2 regions of the Paramicrobacterium humi genome follow, and region 2 is predicted to be linked to the other one. Evidence: predicted binding sites of a transcription regulator. Region 2 holds the regulator's gene; the other holds the start of a gene.

Region 1 (3,944 bases), 2.4 Mb from region 2:
CGCTGTGCACCGACAACGGCGCCATGATCGCCGCGCTCGCCGCCCAGCGCATCATGGCCGGGCACGAGCCCTCGACGCTCGATTTCGGTGCTGACTCGACGCTCCCGGTGACCGAGATTCAGGTAGCGTGAATCCAAACGCCGCACGCGCGAGGAGGGCAGAGATGACAGAGGCGAACGAGCCGGACGTGCCGCCGCGTCCGCCCCTGCCGGTCCAGCCGTCGCGCGAGCAGCCGGAGGGCCAGCCGCAGGTCCAGCAGGAAACGGACGCCTGGGCGCGCCCCGGCGGCGACCCCGCACGCGCTCCGTGGAACCAGCCCGCTCCGCCGGCCCCGCAGCAGACACCGCAGGTCCCCGACTACGGGCAGCAGAGCTACCCGTCACCCGGCTATCCGCAGGGTCAGCAGGCGCCATACGCGCAACCGCCGCAGGCGTACCCGCCGCAGCCCTATCCGGAGCAGGCTCACGCCGAGCACGCGCCGGTCGGATACGGCGGCTATCCGCAGCCGCAGGCCCGGCCGCGCACGCCGAAGAAGGGCCTCGCGGCCCTCGTACTCGGCATCATCGGCGTAATCGGAGGCGTGTTCTTCGGCTGGACGATCCCGCTCGCGGTCATCGCGATCATCCTCGGCTTCATCGCACGCCGCAACCCGAACGACGACCGCACCTTCGCACTGTGGGGCATCCTCACGGGGTTCGCGGGGACTGTCTTCGCCCTCGGCTGGTTCACCTACAGCATCATCTACGTCCTGACGAGATGACCCTCGTCGCCACAGAAAGGCACCCCTCATGAGCGACACCCCGCAACAGCCCGGCCCCCAACAGCCCGGCCCCCAGCAGCCGCAACAGCCGCAACAGCCTCAGCAGCCTCCGCAGTACGGGCAGCAGCAGCCGCCGTCGTATCCTCAGCAGCCGCCCGCGTACGGCCAGCAGGCCCCGGCGTACGGGCAGCAGCCCGCCGGGTACGGGCAGTACGGCTACCCTCAGCCGCCGCGCACGAACGTTCTCGCGATAATCGCGCTCGTCGCCGCGTTCGTGTTCTCGCCGGCCGCGATCGTGTGCGGGCACATCGCCCGCAAGCAGATCCGCCAGACCGGCGAGCAAGGCGACGGGCTCGCCCTCACCGGCCTCATCCTCGGCTACATCTTCACCGCCATCGCCGTCATCGCCATCGTGATCTGGATCATCGCGCTCATCGCGGTGATCGGAACCGTCGGCGTGACCGGAGGCGCCATCAACTCCTAGTCGTCTGAGGCGCCGCCCGCCCGCTCGACAACGAGCGCGGTGTGGCGGCCGTCGACGCGCGTGAGCACGAGCGTCGCCGAGCTCGCCCCGCGCGGGTTCAGGCGCTTTCGGAACGCCGCGGGATCCAGATCGACGCCGCGCTTCTTGATCTCGAGCGTGCCGATCTCGTTCTGCTTCACCCACCGACGCAGCGCCTTCTCGTCCAGCGGCATCCGCTCGATCACCCGGAATGCCGTCGCGAACGGCGTCGCCGTGAGCTCGTCTCCGCTGAGATACGCGATGCCGTCGCTGAGCGGCGCCGCCCCGATCTGTCGGGCGAGGTCGCCGATGAGTCGCGCCCTGATCACGGCGCCGTCCGGCTCATAGAGGTACTGCCCGAGCTCGCGCACGGGCTCGTCCTCGGCGTCCGAGGCGGCCGACAGCTCGTGGCTGCCCTCCCGGCCGAGAACGAGAGCAGAACGACGGATGCCGTCACGGGCGAGGCCGCCGAACCAGAGCCCGAGCTCGACGACGCTGCCGTCGACGCTCACCCACTGCGCCTCGGCGGCGTCGGGAATGATGTCGCGGTCGATGCCGGGGCCGAGCTTCACGCCCGTCGGCATCCGACTCGCCGTGTCGAAGACGAAGTCGAGCGACGGCGTGTAGTCCTCGGGACGGGTGAGCCTCGCCGTGTTCTGGTGTCCCGCCGTGCGCCTGGCCGGGTCGAAGTAGACGGCGTCGAACTCGGACAGATCGACGTCTTCCGCGCGCGCATGCCGGGCGGTCGCCGTGTGGAACGGGGCGAGGTTGTAGGCGGCCATCGTCGCGGTCACCTCGTCGGCGTCGACGGCGGTGACCTGCAGATCGAGAGCGGCGAGGGCCATCGCGTCTCCGCCGATGCCGCAGCCGAGGTCGGCGACGCGCGTGAGCCCCGCTCGCGCAAACCGCCCGGCGTGCAGGGCCGCGACCTTGAGCCGCGTCGCCTGCTCGAGGCCCGCTTGCGTGAACAGCATCCGATCGGCGAAGCCGCCGAACTTGGGTCGCGCGTGGCGCCGCAGACGGGACTGCGTGAGCGCGGCGGAGACGAGCTGCGGGTCGTGACCCGCCTTGCGCAGCGCCGACACGGTGGCGACGAGGTCGGTCGCCTCGCCCTGCGCCGAGACCTCGTCGAGCAGGGCGAGGCCCGTCGGAGTGAGAAGCAAGACCAGCTCGGCGCGTTCCATTCCGTCAACGTATCAGCACGTGGCCGCACGCCCTCAGCGAAACCCGACCCACAATTGGCACTCACGTTGCACGAGTGCCAGTGCATCCGTAAACTTGCAGTTAGCACTCGCGTAGTGAGGGTGCTAACTCAAGTCTTCTTACGAGAAAGAGGTCAACCGTGTCGGTCTCCATCAAGCCGCTCGAGGATCGCATCGTCATCAAGCAGGTCGAGGCAGAGCAGACAACTGCGTCGGGTCTGGTCATCCCTGACACCGCCAAGGAGAAGCCGCAGGAGGGCGAAGTTGTCGCCGTCGGCCCCGGCCGCATCGACGACAACGGCAACCGCGTTCCGCTCGACGTCGCCGTCGGCGACAAGGTTCTCTACTCGAAGTACGGCGGAACCGAGGTCAAGTTCGGCGCTGACGAGTACCTCGTGCTCTCGGCTCGCGACGTTCTCGCAGTCGTCGAGCGCTAAGCTCACGCTGCAAAGCGAAGACCCGGCGGTCACCCGCCGGGTCTTCGCTTTTCCCGCCTACACTGTGGGGCATGGCCGCCCCACGTGTCTTCGTCTTCGACATCGACGGCGTCGTGCGCACCTTCCGTCCCGAGCGCATGGCCGCGCGGCTGCGCGACGAGCTCGATGCACCGCTCGGCGTCATCGAGCGGGTCGCGTTCAGCGAGCCACTCGCGCGCGAGCTCGTCGAGGGCCGGCTGACGCGCGCCGCGTGGGTCGAGGTCGTGGCCGAGCGCGTCGCCCGTCACGCGCGGCACCCGGAACACGCCGCCTCCGTCGTCGCCGAATGGGCGAGCGACACGGGCCAGCTTGTGCCGCGCACGATAGCGCTCATCGACGAGCTGCGACGCGAGCACCCCGTCTTCGCCCTCACGAACGGCACCGACACGACGCGGCAGGAGCTCGAGGCACACGGGATCCTCGGTCATTTCGTGCGCGTCCTGAACTCCTACGAGATCGGCGTGGCGAAGCCGGACCGCGCGTGCTTCGCGGCCGCGCACGCGGGCATCGAGGCCGCTCTCGGCCACGCCGTGGACGCGGCATCCGTGCACTTCACCGACGATCTCGAGAACAACGTGGCCGCCGCGACCGAGTTCGGCTGGCACGCTCGCGTGTTCACGGACGCGGAGTCGCTCGCGCGCTCGATCAGGCAGCTGCTCGGCACCGCGAACTGAGCCGAGCCTCCGCCTGCGGAAAAGCCGGCCGTCCGGACCGGCAGGCACCCGGATCGGGCCGGCGGAGCGGTACTGTCGTGACAGTGAGTTCTCCTGCGACATCGGCCGTCAGCCGGCCCGGCATGGGCTATGCCGCCTCGGCGTACATCCTCTGGGGCGCGCTCCCGCTGTACTTCGTCGCGCTCCTGCCCACGGGGCCGTTCGAGGTCGTCGCGCTGCGGATTCTGTTCTCGCTCGTGTTCTGCGCGATCCTGCTCACCGTCATGCGCGGCTGGCGGGCGTTCCTCGGCCTGTTCCGGTCAGGTCGCGTGATGCTCGCGATGGCAATCG
Region 2 (3,944 bases):
GTAAGAGAACGCAGTGTCGTCCGTGTTTCACCATCGCCCGGTGACGACGTTAAGCACCGCGAGGGCGGCGGGTCCCGCGGTGGAGGTGCGGAGCACGGTGTCGCCGAGCACGACGCGTTCGGCGCCCGCGGCCTCGAACGCAGCGAGCTCGTCGTCGCTCAGCCCGCCTTCGGGACCGATCACGAGCACGATGGGACGATCGTCAACGCGGATGCCGGACAGCGGCGTCGCCGCTCGCGGGTCGAGCACGAGAACCCGCTCGACGCCGGCGCGGGCGCAGAGCCCGGCGGCATCCGTCACCGGCTCGACCTCGGGCACGAACGGGCGGATCGACTGCTTCGCCGCCTCGCGTGCGATCGTCTGCCAGCGCGCGATCCCCTTCGCCTGCTTCGCGGCGTCCCAGCGTGAGACGCTGCGCGCCGCCTGCCACGGGATGACGCTCGAGATGCCCATCTCCGTCGCCATCTGCACGGCGCGCTCGTCGCGGTCGCCTTTCGCAAGCGCCTGGGCGAGTCGGATGCCGGGAGCCGCAGCCGCGTGCCGCTCGCTGCGCTCCACCCGCAGCTCGAGCTCGCGCGGCTGCGCAGCGGTGACCGTGCACTCGGCGACGAGACCGCGTCCGTTCCCGACGAGGACGAGATCCCCGACGCGCACGCGGTTGACGGCGACGGCGTGCTTCGCCTCGTCGCCGCGCAGCGTGACGACGGCGCCGATCGCTGCGTCGCCGAGGTCCTCGCGCAGGAACAGACTGCTCATCAGCTCACGAAGCGGTCGCGGAGCTTCGCGAACAGGCCCTGCTGGAAGTGCGCGAGTGCCGGGCCGCCGTCTTTGCGCCGAGCGGCGAAGCTGCGGATGAGCTCGCGCTCCTTGTGGTCGAGACGCGTCGGCGTCACCACTTGCACGCCCACGCGCAGGTCGCCGCGCAGGTTGCTGCGCAGAGCGGTGATGCCGCGGCCCTTGATCACGAGCACGTCGCCGCTCTGCACACCCGGGCGGATCTCGAGCTCGACGTCGCCGTCGAGAGCGTCGATCGTCGTCGTGGTGCCGAGGATCGCGTCGGCCATGGGCACCTCGAGAGTGCAGAGAACGTCATCGCCGTTGCGGCTGAAGTCGTCGTTGTGTCGCACCTTGATCTCGAGATACAGGTCGCCCGCCGGGCCACCGCCCGGGCCGACCTCACCGCTGCCCGGCATCTGCAGGCGCAGCCCGGTGTCGACGCCGGAGGGGATGTCGACGTGGATTGTGCGGCGGGCGCGCACACGGCCCTGCCCCTGACAGGTGACGCACGGGTTGGTGATGATCGTGCCGTAGCCGCGGCAGGAGCCGCACGGGCTCGCCGTGACGACGTTGCCGAGAAGGGAGCGCACGGTGCGCTGCACCTGGCCGGTGCCATGGCAGATGTCACACGTGACGGGCGAGGTTCCCGGCTGGCAGCACGTGCCGTGGCACGTCTCGCACTCGATCGCCGTGTCGACGTCGATCTCCTTCGTCGTGCCGAACATGACGTCGAGAAGGTCGACCTCCACCCGCAGAAGCGCGTCTTCTCCGCGCTCCCGGCGTGACCGGGGACCTCGGGTCTGGGCGCCGCCGAAGAAGGTGTCGAAGATGTCGCCGAAGCCGCCGAAACCGCCTCCGCCGCCGAAGGCGCCTCGTCCTCCGGCGTCGTACTCGGCGCGTTGGCGCTCGTCGCTCAGCACGTCGTAGGCGTGCGTGACGTCTTTGAAGCGCTCGGACGCCTCCGCGCTCGGGTTCACATCGGGGTGGAGTTCGCGCGCGAGCCTGCGATACGCCTTCTTGATCTCGTCGGCCGAGGCGTCGCGTGAGACTCCAAGTGTTTCGTAATGGTCAGCCACTCGTGGTCTTTCGTCGTGCTGTCACACCGGTCGGGCTCGTCCGGTGCGGCTGTTCAGGAGGTGCGCCGAGCCGCGCAGTCGTAGGGGGCAGGTCAGTCCTCGCCGAGGAGTCGCGTCAAGTACCGGGCGACGGCACGGACTGCGGCCATGTTGCCCGCATAGTCCATTCTCGTCGGGCCGAGCACGGCGAGGCGCGCGATTTCGCCAGCAGAGGAACGGTATCCGCTCGCGACGACGCTCGTCTCGCCGAGGCCGAAGGCGGCATTCTCGCTGCCGATGCTCGCGGCGACGCCGAACTGATCCGCTTGCATCTCCCCGAAGAGCCGGAGCAGTACGACCTGCTGCTCGAGCGCCTCGAGCACGGGAAAGATGCTTCCGGTGAAGTCGTCTTCCGTGCGGGCCAGGTTCGCGGCGCCCGCCATCACCAGCTTGTCCTGCCGGTAGGTGCCGAGCACCTCGATGACGACGGCGGCGAGCCGGGCGAACATGCCGTCGTGCCGTTCGTCGCGCCCTTCGGCATCCGATTCCAGCTCGGCGATGAGGCGCGCGGCGGCGCCTTCGACGGTCTGTGCGGCGACGACGCTGTTGAGACGGTGCTTGAGCCGGTCGATGTCGGCCTCGTCGAAGCGCTGCTCGACGTCGACGAGGCGCTGATCGACGCGACCGTTGTCGGTGATCACGACGACGAGAAGCACGCCGTCGGAGATGTGCACGAGTTCGACGTGCCGCACGGCAGCGTGCGCGAACGAGGGGTACTGCACGAGCGCGACCTGGTTGGTCAGCTGCGACAGAAGCCTCACCGTTCGCTTGAGGACGTCATCGAGATCGGCAGACGGCTCGAGGAACATCTCGATCGCGCGCTTCTGTGCGGACGAGAGCGGACGACGGTCGGCGAGCTGGTCGACGAAGAGCCGGTAGCCCTTGTCGGTCGGCACACGGCCCGACGAGGTATGCGGTGCGGTGATCAGCTCTTCTTCTTCGAGCTGCGCCATGTCGTTGCGGATCGTGGCCGCGGACACGCCGAACTGGTGACGCTCGACGATGCGTTTGGAGCCGACGGGTTCGCGCGACTCGACGTAGTCCGTGACGATCGCCCGAAGCACTTCAAGGCTGCGATCCGAGACCATCTCGCCCTCCTTGACTGGCACTCACTTCCCTCGAGTGCCAATAGTAGTCGTGAATACCTGTGCTGAGGTAATTGCAGGCGAGGCTCGAACCCCGCTAAGTTTGCTGCAGGTCCGCCAAGGGCATGCGCCGTTCCGCGCTGGGGAACGGCATCCGACGGCACCGAGCGAAAGGCGCAACCATGAGCGATCCGAACACGACCCCTCCGGCTGATCCGAACCAGCCCCAGCAGCCTCCGCAGGGCCAGCCGCTGCATGGGCAGCAGCCACCTCAGCCGCCCTACGGTCAGCAGCCGCCCCAACAGCCCTACGGTCAGCAGCCGCCGCCATACGGCCAGCAGCAGTACGGCCAGCAGCAGTACGGCCAGCAGCCGCCCCAGTACGGGCAGCCGCCCCAGTACGGGCAGCAGCCTCAGTACGGGCAGCACCCGGGCGCGCAGCCGCTGAGCCCGCAGGAAGACAAGATGTGGGCGATGTGGTCCCATTTCGGCGGAGTGCTGAGCTTCATCCCCTCCCTCATCATCTTCCTCATCTTCAAGGACCGCGGCCCGTTCGTGCGTCAGGAGTCGAAGGAAGCGCTGAACTGGCAGATCACCTGGATCATCATCAGCATCATCTGGTCGATCGTGCTGAGCGTGCTCACGGCTGTCGTGGTGTTCGGCGCCGGCGGATTCGGCGTCGCCTCCCTTCTGTCGTTCCTCGGCTGGCTGCCGTACCTCGCGAACCTCGTGTTCTCGATCATCGGCGGCGTCAAGGTGAACAGCGGACAGCCCTACCGGTACCCGGTCAACTTCCGCTTCATCAAGTAGCGCTCAGTCGGTCAGTCGCCGCACGACGGCGTCGGCCAGAAGCCGCCCCCGCACGGTCAGCACCAGCCGCCGGCCGCGGAGGGCGGCTTCGGCGTCGACGAGTCCCTCGGCGATGAGTTCGGCGACGCGCGTGCGCGCCTGAGCGGGCAGGATCTCCA

What was found. The regulator HrcA, encoded in region 2, represses chaperone genes, less so after heat shock. The targets are predictions, from matches to a motif close to TTNGCACTCGNNNNNNNCGAGTGCNAA.
Region 1: the regulator HrcA is predicted to act here: its motif matches at 2,501-2,527, upstream of groES (co-chaperone GroES).

The regions. Positions count from the first base shown of each region.
Region 1 covers NZ_FNRY01000001.1:392,611-396,554, reverse strand. Annotated here, with positions in the region: gene tsaD (tRNA (adenosine(37)-N6)-threonylcarbamoyltransferase complex transferase subunit TsaD) at 1-131, shown strand, start outside; gene BLV49_RS01925 (DUF4190 domain-containing protein) at 164-760, shown strand; gene BLV49_RS01920 (DUF4190 domain-containing protein) at 789-1,244, shown strand; gene BLV49_RS01915 (class I SAM-dependent methyltransferase) at 1,241-2,446, opposite strand; gene groES (co-chaperone GroES) at 2,605-2,901, shown strand; gene BLV49_RS01905 (HAD family hydrolase) at 2,973-3,614, shown strand; gene rarD (EamA family transporter RarD) at 3,698-3,944, shown strand, end outside.
Region 2 covers NZ_FNRY01000001.1:2,782,995-2,786,938, reverse strand. Annotated here, with positions in the region: gene BLV49_RS13805 (16S rRNA (uracil(1498)-N(3))-methyltransferase) at 28-756, opposite strand; gene dnaJ (molecular chaperone DnaJ) at 756-1,853, opposite strand; gene hrcA (heat-inducible transcriptional repressor HrcA) at 1,946-2,980, opposite strand; gene BLV49_RS13790 (DUF4870 domain-containing protein) at 3,160-3,786, shown strand; gene hemW (radical SAM family heme chaperone HemW) at 3,790-3,944, opposite strand, start outside.